3 regions of the Paenibacillus sp. JNUCC 35 genome follow, and region 1 is predicted to be linked to each of the others. Evidence: riboswitches for the same ligand, from Rfam matches in the RefSeq annotation. Region 1 holds a riboswitch; each other region holds the start of a gene.

Evidence for each region. Region 1 has a riboswitch for cyclic di-AMP ahead of AC2TF6_RS25655 (hypothetical protein). Riboswitches for the same ligand answer to the same signal wherever they lie in the genome.
Region 2: another riboswitch for cyclic di-AMP. It lies ahead of AC2TF6_RS02325 (C40 family peptidase); the one in region 1 lies ahead of AC2TF6_RS25655 (hypothetical protein).
Region 3: another riboswitch for cyclic di-AMP. It lies ahead of AC2TF6_RS06350 (TrkH family potassium uptake protein); the one in region 1 lies ahead of AC2TF6_RS25655 (hypothetical protein).

What each region holds. Positions count from the first base shown of each region.
Region 1 covers NZ_CM177771.1:5,662,080-5,668,612, reverse strand. The annotation lists gene AC2TF6_RS25665 (YbdD/YjiX family protein) at 1-103, opposite strand, end outside; gene AC2TF6_RS25660 (carbon starvation CstA family protein) at 96-2,186, opposite strand; cyclic di-AMP (ydaO/yuaA leader) riboswitch at 2,449-2,643, shown strand; cyclic di-AMP (ydaO/yuaA leader) riboswitch at 2,752-2,930, shown strand; gene AC2TF6_RS25655 (hypothetical protein) at 3,048-3,488, shown strand; gene kdpF (K(+)-transporting ATPase subunit F) at 3,676-3,753, shown strand; gene kdpA (potassium-transporting ATPase subunit KdpA) at 3,814-5,493, shown strand; gene kdpB (potassium-transporting ATPase subunit KdpB) at 5,514-6,533, shown strand, end outside.
Region 2 covers NZ_CM177771.1:490,591-497,123, reverse strand. The annotation lists gene AC2TF6_RS02340 (M1 family metallopeptidase) at 1-1,022, shown strand, start outside; gene AC2TF6_RS02335 (hypothetical protein) at 1,032-1,853, shown strand; gene AC2TF6_RS02330 (SurA N-terminal domain-containing protein) at 2,057-2,647, shown strand; cyclic di-AMP (ydaO/yuaA leader) riboswitch at 2,825-2,969, shown strand; gene AC2TF6_RS02325 (C40 family peptidase) at 2,973-3,437, shown strand; gene AC2TF6_RS02320 (cryptochrome/photolyase family protein) at 3,587-4,978, shown strand; gene AC2TF6_RS02315 (DUF1540 domain-containing protein) at 5,020-5,241, shown strand; gene AC2TF6_RS02310 (SRPBCC domain-containing protein) at 5,452-5,901, opposite strand; gene AC2TF6_RS02305 (DUF6597 domain-containing transcriptional factor) at 6,047-6,533, shown strand, end outside.
Region 3 covers NZ_CM177771.1:1,399,531-1,406,063, reverse strand. The annotation lists gene AC2TF6_RS06370 (LysR family transcriptional regulator) at 1-842, shown strand, start outside; gene AC2TF6_RS06365 (hypothetical protein) at 1,181-1,402, shown strand; gene AC2TF6_RS06360 (cation:proton antiporter) at 1,537-2,814, opposite strand; gene AC2TF6_RS06355 (potassium channel family protein) at 2,839-3,501, opposite strand; gene AC2TF6_RS06350 (TrkH family potassium uptake protein) at 3,516-4,859, opposite strand; cyclic di-AMP (ydaO/yuaA leader) riboswitch at 4,917-5,066, opposite strand; gene AC2TF6_RS06345 (CPBP family intramembrane glutamic endopeptidase) at 5,246-6,533, shown strand, end outside.

The DNA of each region.
Region 1 (6,533 bases):
TGCTTTTCATATGAGCCACATATGTCTCGTAGTGGGGGACGCCCACCATCAGATGGATAAACTGATTGCGGTAGCTCCAGATCAGTTTCAGGCGCTTAAACATATTTCGTCGCCTCGGATCTGCCCTGCCCGCTGCGCGGGATATACGGGGCTTCGTAAAGGTCCAGCGGTTTGTTCGAAATCGCCTTCAGCCAGACGCGGATGGCCGAGATAAACACGATCAGCACCACGATCATGAAAAATCCGCACAAGGCCGCGTCGATGTAATCGTTCATCACGATCTGCTTCATCTGCGCGGCCGTTTTGGCCGGAGCGACGATTTTGCCGCTGTCCAGCGCGTTCTGGAACTGCTTGGCGTGAGAAAGAAAGCCGATGTTCGCTTTCTCGTGGAACAGCTTCTGCCAGCCGGCGGACATGGTCACGATAAGCAGCCACGTTGTGGGCAGGAGCGTGACCCAGGCGTACGCCTTCTTGCCCATTTTGAACAAAATGGTCGTCCCCAGCACAAGCGCGATGCCGGCCAGCATCTGGTTGGCGATGCCGAAGAGCGCCCACAAGGAGTTGATGCCCCCCAGAGGGTCCACAACGCCTTGGTAGAGGAAATAACCCCAGCCCGCCACGCAGAGAGCCGTAGCGATAAGATTGCCTACCGTGGACCGGGTATCCCCCAGCGACTTGCTGGCATAGCCGAGCAGATCCTGGATGAGGAAACGCCCCACGCGGGTACCGGCGTCGATCGTCGTCAGGATGAACAACGCTTCGAACAGGATGGCGAAGTGGTACCAGAACGCCATCATCGTTTTGCCGCCGATCACGCCGGACAAGATTTGCGCCATGCCGATGGCGAAGGTCGGCGCGCCGCCCGTCCGCGAGAGGATGGTACTCTCGCCGATATCCTTGGACAGCGTAGTCAACTGCTCGGGCGTGATGGTGAAGCCCCAGCTCGTGATGGTTGCCGCCGCGGTCGCCACATCGGTACCGCCCAGGGCCGCCGCCGACGAGTTAATCGCGAAGTAGGTGCCGGGCGTGATGATGCAGGCGGCGATCAGCGCCATGATGGCGACGAACGATTCGACCAGCATCGCGCCGTAGCCGATCGGACGCGCGTGGGATTCGCGCTCCAGCATTTTGGGCGTCGTCCCGGAGGAGATCAGCGCATGGAAGCCCGATACGGAGCCGCAGGCAATGGTGATGAACAGGAACGGGAACAAATTCCCGGCGAAGACGGGACCGGTTCCGTCGATGAACCGGGTCGTGGCCGGCATGGACAGATCCGGCAGAACGAAAATAATACCCAGCGCGAGGCCGATGATCGTTCCGACTTTCAGGAACGTGCTGAGATAGTCGCGGGGCGCCAGAAGCAGCCAAACCGGCATGACCGAAGCGAAAAAGCCGTAGGCGATCATCATCAGAGCGATGGTTTCCCCGCTGAAGGAGAAAAGCGGGGCCAGAGCGGCGCTCTCGGCGACGAACTTGCCTCCGATCAGCGACAGAACGAGCAGCACGACGCCAATGAGCGATGCTTCCCCGACCCGGCCGGGCCGTATGTAGCGCATATACACGCCCATAAGGAGGGCGATCGGAATGGTGGCGGCAATCGTGAACATGCCCCACGGGCTGCCGATCAGAGCTTTGACGACGACGAGCCCGAGCACGGCGAGAAGAATGATCATAATGCCCAGAATGCCAAGCATGGCAATCGTGCCCGTCACCTTGCCGATTTCGTCCTTGATCATATCGCCCAGCGATTTACCGTTTCTACGAGTTGAAGCGAAAAGAATCACGAAATCCTGGACGGCGCCTCCCAGAATAACGCCGAGAATAATCCACAGCGTTCCGGGCAGATAGCCCATCTGGGCGGCAAGCACGGGGCCTACGAGAGGACCCGCTCCGGCAATGGCCGCGAAATGGTGCCCGAACAGCACCCATTTGTTCGTCGGCACATAGTCCTTGCCGTCGTTGTTCAGCTCTGCGGGTGTTTTCCGGTTGTCGTCGAGCACGAAGACTTTGCGGGCGAGAAAACGGCTGTAGAACCGGTAGGCGACCGCATAGCAGCTGACGGCTGCGATAACGAGCCAGGCGGCATTGATCGTTTCCCCGCGATTAAGTGCGACAAGCCCGAAAGCGAACGCGCCGACAATGGAAATCACCCCCCAGAGCAAGATTGATTTCCATCCGATTTTCATAAACATGCCTCCTTACTGGTTAATATGGGAACATTTACAAGTAGTATAGCAGGTTTTTCCGGTGCGGGAAGAGGCTGGATGTCCAAACCGTTTTCAAAAACGTGAGATTTTCGACGTATTAACAAGCTAGCGCACAAAAAGTAGAAATGTAAGCGCATTAGGGGATTTCTTTGGCTTAAATCGGTTTAAAACCAATCTCCCCATATCTTTACAAAGCACGTGCGGAGGTGTAACATTCATTCCATCAATTGAAAAAAACAGTTTCTTGCTTTCGCTGAATTTCCCCCTCCGGGGGAAGCGGGGGAACCATCGCAGCATTGATCCGGTGTGAGAGCCGGAGCCGTGTCTGCAGGGGTGAATCCTGAAGCGCCGGAACCCATGGACCCGGCAATCAGGTAGGGCGACTCTCACCGCCCGAATCCGACAGCTAACCTCGTAAGCGCATGAGTTCGGGAGGGGTTGAAGAAGCTTGTGATCGGCATCGACCACAGGGACTTCGTTTCGCTGTGGTTTTGTTATGTTCAAAAACATCCGAAAATGAAAAATGTGCCAAACAAATGAACATGCGTTTTTATCGCTGAGTTTCCGTGTGAAGCGGAAAACGGGGGAACCAACGAGGACTTGCAGGCCTGACGGCCAGTCCTCATGGGGTGAATCCAGAAGCGGCATCCGTGCCGTCATGGTAGGGCGACTCTCACGCCCGAATCCGACAGCTAACCTCGTAAGCGTACCGAGAGAGGCGACTGCTATCGCGCTTCGGCTATAGTCTTTTTAGGCTGTGACCGTCAAGAAGCCGCGTGAAGAGTTCCTCTTCCGCAGGCTTCTTTTTTTGCTGCCCAAAACATGAAAGAGGGATAAAAAGTGGACGAGAGAAAGATCCAAACCTATACGTTGGTTTCCGCACCGAATGTCACCGGCGAGAACTTTATTAAACTGCTGAATATTTACCGCAGACCCTTCGCGGCGCTTGTGAACAACCCCGCAGAAGGACAGCGGATGAAGAAGCTGGGAGTCCGGCACATCGTGGAAGTGGACACCGTTCGCCACGAAGCCTGGGAAGTTCCCGAGCTTCCGATCGGTGACGTTTATCTTTTCGAAGACAGCCTGCCGCTCTGCTGCCGGTATCTTCAGATGGTCCGCAGCTGGACAACCGGAACGATTTTTGTGGTGAAAACGAATGCCACACCGCGGTTGATTTATAAAGCGCTCGGCGCCGACCATGTGGTGCATACGAATACCCGTCAGGTCTCTTTCCTGCTTGGAGCAGCACCGGGCCAAGTGCCCGAGGAAGTTTTACGCTAACGTTTAAATTCACTGTCCGAAGGATAATAAATGAACCTATAAAACGAACCTATAAATAGGAAAGAAAGGAGCCGACACACATGACGGACCTTTATATGATTCTGCTGCTGGCATTTATTTATCTCATCTTTTACGGTTTTCTGACCTGGTGTGACCATGTCGTGGAAGGCTCGGAAGGCGGCCGTACATGATGATCATCGCGCTTTTTACGGCAGGGCTTTTCCTGTATCTGATATACGCGCTCATACATCCCGAAAAATTTTAGGGCGCCTTCGGGCAGCCGGTGAACGACTAGCGCGGAGTTGCTTGAGGAGGATAGGAATCCATGGAGATTGTGCAAATCGTAATCGTAATCGCGGTGCTTTGCCTGCTGGTGAAACCGCTTGGGACTTATATTTATCATGTTTTTTCGAATGAGAGAAACCGGACGGACAAATGGTTCGGCTGGCTGGAACGGCCCATTTACAAGCTTGCGGGTATCCGCAGCGAGAATGGCATGACGTGGAAGAAGTATGCGGGCAGCCTTGTGCTGACCAACATCGTGCTTGTGGCGGTCGGGTATCTGATCCTCCGTCTGCAGCGTGCTCTTCCTTTGAACCCGAACGGGATCGACAATATGGAAGCGACGCTGTCGTTTAATACGATCATCAGCTTTATGACGAACACCAACCTGCAGCACTACAGCGGGGAAACGGGCTTGTCCTATTTCTCGCAGATGGCGGTCATCATGATGATGATGTTCACGTCCGCCGTAACGGGGATCGTTGTAGCGATTGCGTTTATCCGCGGACTGACGTCCAAAGGCAATACCATCGGGAACTTTTTTACGGATTTTGTAAAAGGACACACCCGCCTGCTGCTGCCGCTGGCTATCGTGGTCACGCTGGTGCTTGTCGGCCTGAAGGTGCCGCAGACGCTGGATCCGACCGTGGCCGCGAAGACGCTTGAAGGCGGGGAGCAGCAAATCGCCATCGGTCCGGTAGCGTCGCTTGTGTCCATCAAGCATCTGGGTACGAACGGCGGCGGTTTCTTCGGGGTGAACTCTTCCCATCCGTTTGAAAATCCGTCTCCGCTGACTAACGTGATCGAAATGTTGTCCATGTGGTGCATTCCGGCCTCATTAACCTATACCTTCGGGCGGTTTGCGAAGAACCGGAAGCAGGGGTGGGTCATTTTCACCGCGATGATGACCTTGTTCCTGGTCTTTCTGTCGGTCGCTTTCTTCTCGGAAAAGGCCGGTAACCCTGCCTTGAACGCCCTTGGCGCGGATTCGTCCATCGGCAGTATGGAAGGTAAAGAGGTGCGGTTCGGCATTGCCCAGTCCGCGCTGTTCACTACGGTAACGACGGCGGCGACGACGGGAAGCGTCAACAATATGCACGACACGCTCACCCCGCTGGGCGGAATGGTTCCGCTCGCTCAAATGATGCTGAACTGCGTATTCGGCGGGGACGGAGTCGGGCTGGTCAATATGCTCATGTACGCGATTTTGGCGGTCTTTCTGGCGGGCCTCATGGTCGGCCGGACCCCGGAGTTTCTGGGACGCAAAATCGAGTCCCGTGAGATGAAACTGATCGCCGTTGCGATTCTGGCGCATCCGCTTATCATCCTGGCTCCGACAGCGATCGCCTTCATGACGGAGCTTGGCAAAGGAGCCGTCACCAATCCGGGATTCCACGGAATCTCCCAGGTGCTGTACGAGTTCACGTCGTCGGCGGCCAATAACGGCTCCGGCTTCGAGGGGCTGGCAGACAATACGCCGTTCTGGAACAGTTCCACGGGAATTGTGATGCTGCTTGGCCGTTACGTGTCGATCATCGCCCTGCTGGGTGTGGCCGGCTCACTGGGCCGTAAGCAGTGGGTCCCGGAAACAATCGGTACGTTCCGTACGGACAATGCCTTGTTTACCGGAATCGTGGTAGGTACGGTCGTCATCATTGGGGCGCTCACCTTCCTGCCGGTAATCGCGCTCGGTCCGGTGGCCGAATATTTGACATTGCGTTAAAAACGATGGGGTGAAAACGGATGAGCTCAAATGCTTCTCAAACGAAACGAAAATCGATGCTGAGCGGGGATATCGTTAAACAGGCGATCGTGCAAAGCTTTCTTAAATTAAATCCGGTTACGATGATGAAAAATCCCGTTATGTTTGTGGTAGAAATCGGAACCTTCATTGTCCTTCTGATGACGGTACTGCCGGGCTACTTCGGAACGCAGGACCGGATCGGATTCAACCTGACAGTGTTTCTGATTCTGCTCTTCACGGTGCTGTTCGCCAACTTTGCCGAGGCGCTGGCGGAAGGCAGGGGGAAAGCCCAGGCGGATTCGCTTAAGAAGTCCAAACAAGAAATCCAGGCTAACAAAGTGGTCGGCAGCGGCATTAAAGTCGTTCCGTCCACGGAACTCCGCAAGGGCGATATCGTTACCGTCGCCCAAGGAGAAATGATTCCCGGCGACGGCGAAGTGATTGAGGGTCTGGCCTCTATCGATGAATCGGCGATCACGGGGGAATCCGCGCCGGTCATTAAAGAAGCGGGCGGCGATTTCAGCTCCGTTACTGGCGGCACGCGGGTCGTAAGCGACGCGATCCGGGTACGGATCACGAGCGATCCCGGCGAATCTTTCATCGACCGGATGATTTCCCTCGTCGAGGGGGCGTCCCGCCAGAAGACGCCGAACGAAATCGCGCTGAACACGCTGCTGATCACGCTGACACTTATTTTTCTGATCGTGGTCGTTACGCTGAAGCCCATCGCGGGGTTCGTGAATGTCGAGCTGGATACGGCCGTGCTGATCGCCCTGCTCGTCTGCCTCATTCCGACGACGATCGGCGCCCTGTTGTCCGCAATCGGGATCGCGGGGATGGACCGGGTCACCCAGTTCAACGTCCTGGCGATGTCGGGGAAGGCGGTCGAAGCGGCCGGTGACATCAATACGATCATTCTGGATAAAACGGGGACCATCACGTTCGGAAACCGGATGGCCAGCGAATTTATCCCGGTAGGTGGCGCCTCCGCGGGTGAAGCGGCTGCCTGGGCGGCCGTC
Region 2 (6,533 bases), 1.1 Mb from region 1:
AGCTGTACCTCGACCCCAAGCATGAACCGTACAAGTCCCGCTATATGATCGCCGCCAAAAAAGCGCTGAGCCGATACTCCCAGTGGTATGGTACGTATCCGTACTCGACCTTATCCGTTGTCGTGCCTCCGGAAGAGGCTAACGGGGCGGGCGGCATGGAGTATCCCACGCTCGTTACCGCTTGGGGAGCCTCCGAGGGGACGCCCGACCTGGAACTCGAACGGGTCGTCGTCCATGAGATCGGCCACCAGTTCTGGTACGGACTCGTCGCCACCAACGAGTTCGAGGAAGCCTGGCTGGACGAAGGGTTCACTTCCTACACCGAGGATAAGCTGATGGAACTGGAGTACGGGTCGAAACCCAACCTTCCGGTCGAAGCCAGCTATATCACCTCTCCGGCCGCGCTGCAGAAAAATGCGTGGGGTTACCGCAGCCACGGCGAGTACGCCGACAACGTGTATACCCGCGCCAAGCTGGTCCTCAAGGAAATCGAGCACCGGGTCGGGCTGAACACGATGGACCGCATTATGAAAACATACTTCCAGCGCTGGAAATTCAAGCACCCGGGAACCCGCGATTTTCAAACGGTCGTGGAGGAAATCACCAAAACGAAATGGACGGAGTTTTTCGATCAGTATGTATACGGCAGCATGATGACCGACTATGCGGTCGATAGCATCCGCATCCGCCAGGCGAACGAGTCGGGACAGACGTTGTACGAAAGCAGCGTGCTGGTCCGCAAGTTCGGAGGCACTGTACCGGCTGTGCCGATCCGGTTCCATTTTGCCGACGGTTCGACGACAGAGAAGGTCTGGGACGGACAGGGCGAGCAGATCGAATACAAGCTGACCCATAAATCCCCGGTGGATTGGGTTTCCCTGGATCCCAAATACACCATGAAGCTCGAAAACCGGCATATCAACAACTATATGAAAACCGAAGTCGACACCACGTGGAGAATCCGCTGGACCCTCGGCGTCGTCAAACTGCTGGAAACGCTGTTCGATACTGTAGCCTGGTGAGGTGATGAGATGCTCCGCTATCTTCGACAAGGCTTGACGGCCGCCCTCAAGCAGCCGTTCGCCGTTTGCGTGCTGTATGTGTACCAGTTTGCCTGGGGGATTCTGCTTTATAAATGGGTCCAATCCATTATCGTTCCCCTGCTCCACCGTTATCCGGCCAGCGATCAGCCCCAGAGCGCCGTTCATTTGTTCTTGATGGAAAGCCAGTTCCGGCTTGTAAAAACGGATCTCATCCAGCCGTATCTCGAATGGCTTCTCATCCTGCTGGCCGTCCGGATGCTGATCAGCCCCATGCTGAACGCCGGCGTGCTGTACTCTCTGGAACACCGGCAGATGAATGCGGGCTACCGGTTTATGAAAGGAATCCGCGAACTGCTGCTGCCCTTCTTCCTCTATTATCTCCTTCAAACGGTCTTGATGCTTGCGCCGCTCTACTGGCTGGCTCCCAAAGCGCTTGCTTTGTTCAACAAAGCCTACGGATTCGAGCAGCTCCTTCTGTCCATGCTTCCCTGGGCGGCTCTCTATGCCGTGTATGCCCTGCTTGTTCAGCTCCTCTTCCTGTTCCTGCAGTTCGGCCGGGCCTCCGAGGATCGACGAGGACTTCTCTCGGTGCTTCCGGTCGTGTTCCGCCAAGGCTTACGAATCGCGGGCAATGCCCTGCTGCTTGTCCTGCTCGGCTTCCTTCTGGCCGTCGCGGCGACTTATGCATCCTACATATGGGCAGGCCTGACGGCCCTCATTATCCACCAGATATACCCTTTGGTCCGCACCTTTGTAAAAATGTGGTCCATCGCCGCGCAGCGTGAAATCTGGGAAAGCTACCGCACCTAGAAAGCCTGGTTTTCTGCCCGTAAGCCGGGCGGCAAAACAGACGAATCACATACGCTGATCCTCTTCTTAACCGTTCTCGTTCCGGATTGTTCCGGCGCGATATCCGTCTCCCCCTGCCGTTCACCGGCCAGGGGGTTTTTAGTTTCCATTTGCGTTTTTTTCAGCTATCATGGAAAGATAGAAGATAAAAGGAGGCATTACCGATGATATCCCCACGGACAAGCACCGTCGTGGCGGCAGTAATTGGCCTTTGTGTCGCCGCCGGGTCGTTCTTTTACGGACAGTCCGACGTTAAAGCCAAAGAGGTTGTGGCGATCGGTCACGACGTCCGCATCTCCAACCAGGCTTTCGACAAAATGAAAGCCGAAGTCGACCTGGCCTTTCAAATGCAGGGCGCTCAAAACAATTTGACCAACGACCAGCTTCTCGATCTGATGCTTAAGGACGAGCTCTTCGTCCGTTACGGCCAGAAGCGCGGCGTCAAAGTCAAAGAAGCCGAAGTGAAGCAGGCTATCGACCAGCAGCGCAAAGCGCTGGAAGCGGCCGGTCCCGAAGCGGCTCAGTTGAAGGAGATGCTCTACAAAAGCGCCGGTTTGACCGAAGCAACCTACTGGACCGATCCTAAAACCGTCAACCAGTACGCCAAATATCTCCTCCAGCAAAAGACGATCGAGTACCTCGTCAAAAAAGGCGAGCTGAAAACGCAGGAAGACCTCAACGCCCTGCAGGAAAAACTGCTTGCCGAAACGAAACCGGGGCTGCGCGTGAAGTTTCCGGATCAGCCGAAAACTTAGATTGCCTCTAAGCTGAAAGACATGGAAAACCCGCCCTTTTTATACAAGAAGGCGGGTTTTTTGATCTATTTTTTGCCCTGAAATCCGACTAAATAACTGCTTTTGAAACTTTTTTGTAACTATTTTTAGTTTTTTGGAAGGAATTTCTGGACCTATGGCGAATATTTAGTGTCGAACAGAAAAAGATTGCCGAATTTCTTCTTAGACGAAAGGAAGAAAACGGGGGATCCACTCTGGGTGAATTGATCTTGCAACAAAGGGATCATAGGGGACCTTCTACCGAACCCTCCAGCTAACCTCGTAGGCACAGGAAGGAGCAACACAGTTGAAGAAAGTCTTGTTGTTTGTTTTGAGCTTGACCCTGTTTTTGAGTGTGGAAATCGGCAGCGCTTCCGCGAAGTCGACGCTCAGCTCCACGATTGACGGATTGGTAGGGACGCCTTACAAGTATTCGGGCACATCGACCAGCGGTTTTGATTGCTCGGGCTTCACGTCCTACGTATTTGACCGGTTCGGCATTGATCTGGCACGCACTTCAAAAGCACAGAACGGCCAAGGATCCTCGGTTGCGAAAAGCGATCTGAGACCGGGTGACCTTGTATTTTTTAACACCGACGGAAAAGGCATCTCCCATGTAGGTATTTACATCGGGAACAACAAGTTCGCCCACTCCGCTACGAACAAAGGTGTTACAAAGAGTGACTTGAGCGAATCTTACTATGCGAAACGATACGTTTCTGCACGCCGCGTTATCGGCGATGACCTTTTTAACAAGATCACTGCAGACTAGTAAGACGCACTCGTAATGGAACGCAGCATATACCCGAAAGGGAGCCCCGTAATCCAGGTTGCAGCCTGGCTTGCCGGGCTTCTTTTCATTTGCGCCGGATTTCCTGTTACTATGAAGTTAGACGAAAAAGTAAGGAGCGTCCCTTCATTATGATCCTTTTTATTCATCGCAAAGATCTGCGGATTGACGACCTCACTGCGTTTGATTACATTCACAGCTTGGGGCGTCCGAGCCTGCACATCCTGATTCTGGACCCCTTCCTTCTGCGCGACGGCCGGGACCGGGAACACAGCGGAGTCAACTTCCTCCGTCACGTCTCCAGGCTCATCCGCGAATACCGGAAAGCGGGCGCTCATCTGGAAGTGCTTGCCGGCGAGCCTCATGCCGTGGTCGATCAGCTGCTGGCCGAGCTGCCGATTGAAGAAATCGTCCTGCACGGCGACGTTACGCCCTACGCATTAGTACGTGACCGCAAACTGAAGGTTTCAGCTTCCGCCCGCGGCGTTCCGGTTACCACGCTGATCGACCATACGCTCGCCGATTTCGGAGACTTCCAGCACTTCGCGGAGCGCAGCACCCCTTACCAGGTATTTACCCCTTTTTATAAAAAATGGAACGCTTACATGCACCTTTTTTTCCGGCCGTCGTCTGCCGTCACCGTGCGCGATTTGCAGACACGGCCGCTGCCGGACCGCGAAGCCTGGTCCGCCCGGTTTCCGCTTCCGCTGGACCCGGAAGCGGCAGGCACGGCGCCTGATCCCGCTCAGACTCTGAGCGATTTTCTCGAAGGAGGTCTCCGCGCTTATGAAGCGCAAAGAGACCGGTACGCCTTCGAGACGACCAGCGGGATCAGCCGCCACCTGAACACCGGCGCGCTCTCCGTGCGCCGGGCGTATGAAGCCGCTCTCGGCAGCGAGCGGCACGAAGCCTGGACGCGCCAGCTGGCGTGGCGCGACTTCTACCTGTACCAGGCCGTCTATAACCCGGATTTCTTCGTCTACGAGAAGAAATTCGATTTCTCCGGCCTGGAGGACACGCTCTTCGAGCGGTGGTGCCGGGGGCAGACCGGCATTCCGGTCGTGGATGCGGCCATGGCGGAGCTGAACGCCACGGGGCACATGCCGAACCGGCTGCGGATGGTGACGGCCATGTTCCTGACCAAGAACCTGCGGTGTCCCTTCACGCTGGGTGAACGGTATTTCCGGCGCAAGCTCGCCGATTACGACAACGTGCTCAACCGGGGCGGCTGGCTGTGGAGTGCTTCGCTCGGCTTCGACGCGTCTCCGTACTTCCGCGTCATGAACCCCGTCACCCAGTCGGAGACGCATGATCCGACGGGCATGTACATCCGGCGGTGGCTTCCCCATATCGCTCATCTGAGCGATAAGGAAATTCACAAGCCGCAGGCGGACGCGATTGTCGATCTGAAGAGCTCACGCGCGGCAGCGATCGAGATTTACAAGCACATGCTGGCGGAGGCTAAACCTGATGCCGGTGCGGGTCCGGCCGGATTTTCTCCGGATGGCTCTCCCCCTGTTTAAAGCTCCGTTCTTCGGGTAAATAGAAGTACGAGGTGATAAACATGGAAAATCCAATGGTGAAGTGCAGCATTGCCAACTGCGAATACTGGGAGCAGGGCAATAACTGCAGTGCGGAAGTTATTATGATCGAAGTAAACGCTCATTCGAACAAGCCACAACCGCAAAAACGGGACGGTCTGCCTTACGATTCCGGGCATCAGGATTCCGCCGAGGGCATCACCGACACCTGCTGTCAAACTTTCGAGGAACGTCATCATCACTAATTTCAATCAAACGTTTCATTAAAAAATGAAAATGCCGACAGCAGAGGAGCCGTAGAGCTCCCCTGCTGTCGGCTTACAAAAATAATCCCGCTGAGATCAGCGGGTGATTAAAGGCCGTGCAGGCTTCAGCCTGCACGGCCTTTTTTTGTGTGGAAACGCTTCACTTACTCCTGCAGGATGGTTCTATACGGAACCCCGCCCTTCTCTGCCTTACCAGCCGAGATCCAGTTTCTTTCCGGTCTCCACGAACGTTTTGATGGCGCTCAGCAGCATCCACCATGCGGGGTCCGCCTTTGTGTAGGAAGGATGATTTTCGACCCACTCATCGTTGATCAGGGTCAGCTTGGTGCAGCCGCCGACCGGCTCCAGCTTAATGGTTACCCGCGTAGTGATATCCGCATGATTCGGATAATACGAAGGACCGGGGTGTTCAATGTAACTAAGGATACGGTTCGGTTCGTATTCCAGCACTTCTCCGTAAATATGGACGGTCTGCTCGCCGTCATTGCCGGGTCCGATATACCGGATAGATTCACCGGGGACATAAGAAGAATCGATCACACAGTCGAAAAAGATTTTACGGGTTTTCTCCGGTGTTACGAAAACATCCCACACCTGCTCCGGGCTGCCGTCGATATAAAAATGATAAGTGAGATCCATTGAAGATTCCTCCCTAGCCTAGTGTCGGCGTCTTGTGATAGCTTGGCCGTTTTGCTACCATCAACTTTACAGGGCCACGGCGCAAAGCGATTGTAAAAAAGCGACATCTTCCCTGAGACTTCATCTTGAACGGAGGCGGGTCCGCATGAAACCCGAGGAGAACCCGGTCGTCGTCAACAAAGGCATCTTGAATTACGAAAAGGGCCGGCAAAAGTTCACCATTTCCCGAAGATTGCCCGCTCCGGAGCTGGCTTTTTTTATCCGGCATTACTGGCTGATTCATTGGGACTTGAGAGGACTTCCATCCCATACCCAGGAGGTGCTCCAGCCTCCATGCTTTAATCTGGTTTTCGAAAAAGACAACACGCGGATCTATGGGACGAATAAGGGGAAAATGTCGCAGCTTCTTGAGGGCAAAGGAGAAGTATTCGGCGTTTTGTTCCGGCCGGGCGGGTTTTATCCGTTTTACCGGCAGCCGGCTTCGGAGCTGGTCAACCGCAGCCTGCCCTTCCAGAAGGTTTTCGGCAGAAGCTGCCTTCCGCTGGAAGAAGCCCTTTTCTCCGAACCGGATGAAGAGGCGAAGGTCCGCTTCGTGGATGACTTTTTCATTAGAGAGCGGCCGCCGGCTGACG
Region 3 (6,533 bases), 2.0 Mb from region 1:
CGCAGGTGCTAAATTTGTCGCAGCCTGCCTTATCGCGCAAGATCATGAAGCTGGAAGAGCAGCTCGGCGTCCAGCTCTTTTCCCGCAAGGGGAAGCGCCTTGATTTAACCCGGGCCGGCGAAATCGCATACGAGTATGCGCTGGAGCAGAGGCAGGGCGAACGCCGCTTCCTGCAGACCCTGTACGAATATAAAACCGCCGGACGCCATATGAGCCTCACCATCGGAGCCAGTCTGACCACGCTGCAGACCACGCTCCCCGAGCTCGTGACGATGTACCTGGCGGAATATCCGTCCACGGATATGAAAGCTCTGACCGGCAAGACTCACGAGATCGTCATGATGGTCAAGGAGAAGAAAGTCGACATCGGCCTCGTCGCCTCCTCCATCGACCAGCCCGGACTTGCCTGCGAGCCTCTTTTCGACGATCATCTCTGTCTGGTGCTGCCGCAGGGTCATCCTTACCTGGACCGCGAGGAGCTGTCCATCGCCGATCTAAACGGCCTCTCGATGATCCTCTTCTCCAAGGGCACCTGGTACCGGGTGCTTACCGACGAGCTGTTTCACCGCTTTTTCATTTTTCCGGACGTCAAAATGGAAATCGACTCGTTCGAGGCGATCATGCGTCTCGTCGTTACGTGCCAGGCGGCTACGCTGCTGCCGAAATCGTACCTGCACGACCATTCGTCCGATCAGGACGGGCTCTGCGTCCGGGAGCTGCCCGAGCTTATGAAAACGCCGCGGACCACCTCGCTCATTTTTGTGAAGGAAACTCACCAGAACGAGGCGGTCGCGCATTTTATCCGCAAGGCCAAGGCGCATTTCGCGGGCCTGAGCCAGTAGTGCGGAACCCAGGCAGAGGCCGCTGCCACGCGAGCGTTTGGGACCGTTATCCGGTTATGCCTGTATGACGGCTATGACGGCCAAGCCGTCATGCTCCGCCTGATGCTCCAAAGAGCCGCCAGTAGTGCCTCCGCTGCCGACTGCACAGAACCTTCCAGCCCTGCACGGCCTGGCGAGGTTCTTTTTTTTCGCCAAGGCTCTGTTAAACTGTATTGTTGATTTTTTATTGAAGCAACGGGCAGCATAGTGGAATTGATTATTTTCGCTTGACCCTAACACTGGTGTCAGGACTTATAATATTCGTCGTATAACCTACTAGAAAGGAAAAAAGATAAGTTATGGATATTACTCCACAAGAAGAAATCATGATTAAGGCTCTCCGTGAGGCTGCATTACCTCCTTTATTTGTGCTCATACGAATTAGAAATGAGATTTCAAATGACACTGTAAATGTCGAAGAGAGCCGAAGAGATGTCGTCGTAAAAACAATGGAAAAATACATCAGTCCATTATGGAAAGACTATCATGAGGGGAAAAATTCACAAGCTAAAGAAGAATGAACCGCCGAATTGAGCAGTTTTTCTTTTGGACAAAAATCAACACTCAAGGATAACAAAGCTCTTCGCCAAAAAACCGCCCCTGCGAGCAGAGGCGGTTTCCATTTTTTCATCATCTGGAAGAAATGTTTCTTCCATTATTGCGGCCCCGGCTTCGCGGACGGTAAGCCATGCGCGCCTTCGCCGCCGCTGTCCTCTTCAAGGCCCAGCTTACGCGCCACAAAGGCCGTGGTGCTCGCCTGGAACAGGATGGTGATCAGAACCGCCATAAACGTAACGGAAGCGATCAGATCCGCATGGGCGATGCCCAGCCCCGCCACCATGCCGGAAAGCGCGGCCGGAATCACGCCGGTTTCCCTCACCCAGAACATGAAGACAATCTCTCTCCAAGTCCATTTCGCTTTGCGGTCCGGCAGCGCGCAGAGAAGCACGACCAGCGGACGGGCGATGAACATGAACACGAAAATTATGCCGAGACTCGGCCACAAATACTTGAGAAGCAGCGGAAAATTGACCTGGCTGCCGAGCAGGATAAAAATCAGCATCCGCATCAGAACGGTCACATTTTCCGAGAAATGCGTCATTTCCTGCTTTTTATCCTCCATATGCAGCTTGAAGACGTCGGAATTGCCCCAGATCAGCCCGGCCGTGAACGTCGCCATAAAACCGCTGACCCCCAGATGTTCACCCGCCAGATAAGAGCCGAGAGCCGCCGCCAGCATCAGGATCGTCGCGTAATCGCGCAGAAAGCCGATTTTCACGTGTGCGGTCAGGAAGGCTCCCGCATACCCGATAATGGCGCCGACCGACAGCCCGCCCAGCGCGGTTTTCACAAACTGCCAGGCGCCTGAAGCGACGGATACGTGCTCCGTTCCCAGAAGAATGGCAATCAGCGAGAAGGTAAGGATGGAGCCCGTAGCGTCATTGAATGCCGACTCGCTCTCCACCGTCTCGCGCACTTTGGTCCGGATTCTCACCTGTTTGAACACGGGAATAAGCGTAGCCGGATCGGTGGAAGAGATGATAGCTCCGAGGAGAAGCGCGTGCAGCCAGGGCAGGCCGAGAAACCAGTGGGAAGCGGCCGCGACCGCCGCGCACGTAAGGATGACGCCCGGTATGCTCAGCAGCGTGACGGAGATCCAGACATGCTTCAGCCCGCTCAGCCGGATATTGCGCCCACCGTCAAACAGAATGAGCGTGGAGCCGACGACCAGGATGAACTGGTTGGTCAGCGAACTGCTCGGTTCCGCGATCCAGTGAAACGCTTGTCCGAAAATCATCCCCGCGATCAGAAAAAGCGCCACATCGGGCAGGCGCAGCCATCCCGCCAGTTTGCCGAACAACATGCCCAGAACGACAATCAGGATAAATAAATACAGCTCATAGTCTATGAGCTGTGTCAAAGCATTCTCCATGCGCATACGCCCCTTTCCCGCTTCTTAGCGGATCGCGCGGCTCTCAAACGTATCGATCTGCTCTTTCGTGCCGATGACGACCATCACGTCTTTCTCGTGCAGGACATCTTCGGCGGTAGGCGCGATAATCACGTCGTCCGTTTTATTGATGGCGACGATACTGCAGCCGTACTTGGCCCTCGGATCGAGTTCCTTTAGAGTAAGGCCGGAAATACGCCGGGAAACGACGAGCTCCGCGATCGTATAGTTTTTGGACAATTCGATGTAATCGAGAAGGTTCGGCGACACCAGCTGGTGAGCCACGCGCACGCCCATATCCCGCTCCGGAAAGATAATCCGGTCCACGCCGATTTTTTCAAGCACCTTGGCATGCTGATCGGTCAACGCCTTCGCGACGACCGTTTTAACGCCTAGCTCCTTAAGCAGAATCGCCGCCATGATACTCGCCTGGATGTTGTCTCCGATAGCCACGACGGCGCAGTCGAAATTGCGGACGCCGAGCGAGCGGAGAACCTCTTCATCCGTCGCGTCCGCAACTACGGTATGGGTGAGCTTGTCGCTCATCTCGTCCACTTTCTCTTCGTCTCTGTCGATGCCCAGCACCTCGTGCCCGAGCTGAGTCAATTCTTGGGACAAGCTGGAACCGAAGCGTCCGAGTCCGATAACTGCATATTGAATGAAAGCCATTGTTTTGTTTCTCCTTAACCTATCGTGATTTTTCCTTCTGGATAACGGTACAGTTCTTTCTCGGCTTTAGGCTGCAGCGCATACGCCAATGTCAAAGGCCCGAGACGTCCGGCGAACATGGTCAAGGCGATCATAACCTTGCCGAACGCGGTAAGCTTCGTGGTCAGCCCCAGGGTGAGTCCTACAGTCCCGAATGCCGAGGTCACTTCATACAAAATCATAAGAAACTCGTGATCTTCCGTCGTAGACAGAAGCATGGTAACGAAAATAACAAGAAAGAGTGCAAACATCGTCAAAGTGATCGCCTTCAGGATGCGTTCCTTGCCGAGACGGTTGCGGAAGAAGACGATATCTTCTTTTCCCCGCACCATCGCCACGATTGCCCCGACCAGCATCGTAAACGTAGTCGTCTTGATCCCGCCCCCGGTAGAACCGGGAGAAGCCCCGATAAACATCAGGATGATCATGAAAAATTGAGTCGCTTGGCGGAGAGAAGCGAGATCAAGCGTGTTCGCTCCCGCCGTACGCGGTGTGACCGATTGAAAGAACGAAGCGAGAATCTTGCCGCCGAAGTCCAGCGAACCCAGCGTTTTCGAATTGGAATACTCGAAGATAAAAATAACAAGCGCCCCGGTCACGATCAGAATGCTTGTGGCGCTCAGCACCACCTTGGAGTGAAGGGTCAGCCTCTTCGTTTTCCGGTAATCCATCACATCGGACATCACGATAAAACCGATCCCGCCCAGAACGATGAGCGCCATCGTCACTACATTGGTAATAAAATCGTCGGCGTAAGCGGTCAGCGAAGAGAATGGGCCGGTAATGGGACCGAACAGGTCAAACCCGGCATTGTTGAAAAAGGAAACGGCGTGCCAGATGCCGTAGTACAGCCCCTTCGGAAAACCGAGATCCATCGACCAGCGGGCGGTAAACAGGACAGCCGCGATTCCTTCGATGCTCAGCGAGTAGATCAGTACTTTCCGGAAAAGGCGGACAATCCCTTCCATGCTGCCCTGGTTCAAGGCTTCCTGAAGCAGTAGCCTTTCGCGGAGCGATATCTTCTTGCGCAGGATGAAGGCAAAAAGCGTCGCCATACTCATGAATCCGAGGCCGCCGATTTGAATCAGCGAGATAATGACAATTTGCCCGAACATCGTAAAATGCGACCCGGTGTCTACCACGACCAGACCTGTTACACAGGTAGCCGAGGTGGCCGTGAAGAGGGCGTCGATGAACGGAAGCGGCAGCCCGTCCGTTGACGAGACCGGCAGCATCAGCAGGCCGGAGCCGACGAGAATAATGAGCGCAAACCCGAGAACGAGAATCTGAGGCGGCGTAAACCTCGACTTTTTTAACACATAATTTCCTCCTATATGAAGCACAAAAAAGACACTGGAAACCCACTGCCTTTCGGTTATGGTTCCTGCTGTCGCCTACGAGGTTAGCTGACGGATTCGGATGTACAGGCCACCCTATTTACCCTTCCCTATTCAGGCACAAGCGGTAAAATTCACCCCAAAGTATGGTTCCCCCGTTTTCCTGCGGAAATTCGGCGTATGAAGTTGCGCGAAGAAATGAATCATCCGCATTATATATCTGTTATTAAACAAGCACAAAGCCCTTTTAACCGGATTTTACGGGGGGAAACATAGACAATCTTCCTGCAGCTAACTGGGAGTCACGAATTGGCATCCTTACGCAAACTATGATACGGTTAAAAAAACAATCGGAGAAGGAGCTGACCATGAAAAAATACGGTCTGGATAAACCGCTGCTGCTGCTCGCCCTGACCGGATTCCTTCTATATGCAGCCGTAGTTTTCATCTATAATACCGGGGCCGCTCCCGCCGGTTCCGATCCTTACGAAACGGCAACCTCCATTACGAAAGAACAAGCCGCGGAGGCAGCGGTCGCATGGCTGCGGCAAAGGCAGGGCGCCGATACAGTAAACGGTTCCGGCGTCGTTACGGGCGGCGGGGCTCCCGGCACATTCGTCAGCTACCAATCGGAGAAGGAACTCAGCGGTTATCTCACCAAAGAGAAGCTTCAAACGTTGTATGACAAAAGCTACGCCAGCCGGGTGCCCGTCGATTACTATCGGGTAGAAGTCACCGAGGCTTCCCCTTCGGTCCGGAAGTGGATCATCGATATCCATATGACCACGAAAGCCGTCATCGGCTGGTCCGGCATCGGCGGCGAAGACCGGGCCGTCGTGTCCGCGGCCGATGCGGAGAAGCTCGCCCGGGAAGCGATAGCGAGGCAGGGCTACGAAGAGGCGGAGTTCGAGCGGATCAGCCCGCCTGCCGCCAAGTCCGGTCTGCTGCTGTTCGAGCGGCGGAAAGAGCCTGTCGGGGACGCTAAGCTGACGATCGGCGTGAAACTGGACGGAACCTCCGTTTCCTCGTTCACCCAATCGTTCCGGCTCCCCGACGCTTTCACGTCTTGGCTGGAGCACCAAGAGGATACCGCCTCCATGTGGACCCGCATCAGCTTGTGGGGCAACGGCCTGATGGCCCTGATCGCCCTCGGCTATACCGTCCTTAAATGGAGGACGGTCGATTTTTCCCGGGGCGTCCTGCTAACGGCGGTGTATGCCGTGATCTACGTCATGAACAACATCAACATGTATCCGGCTTATAAGGCCGGCAGTACGCTGACGAGCAGCGGCCAGGAAGCGATGCTTTCGATCGTGCTGATCAACTTCGTGACGCTGCTGATGGCCGCAGCCGTCTACTTCTCTTTCACGGCGGGCGAAGCCCTGTGGAGACGCGTAGGAAAGTCCGTCATGCCCCGCTGGCGCGACGCCGACTTCGGCTCGCGCGTAACCCGCAGCATGGCGCAGGGCTATCTGCTCTGCCTGTTCCTGCTCGGCCTCCAGCAGGTGCTGTTCCTTGTGGCGGAGAAAGGCTTCGGTGTCTGGTCGGTGAACGACCCGATGTCGTCTCCCCGCAACATGCTGCAGCCCGCTTTGCTTCCGCTGATGGCTTGGGCGGCGGGCATCTCCGAGGAGGCCACCTTCCGGCTGCTCGGCA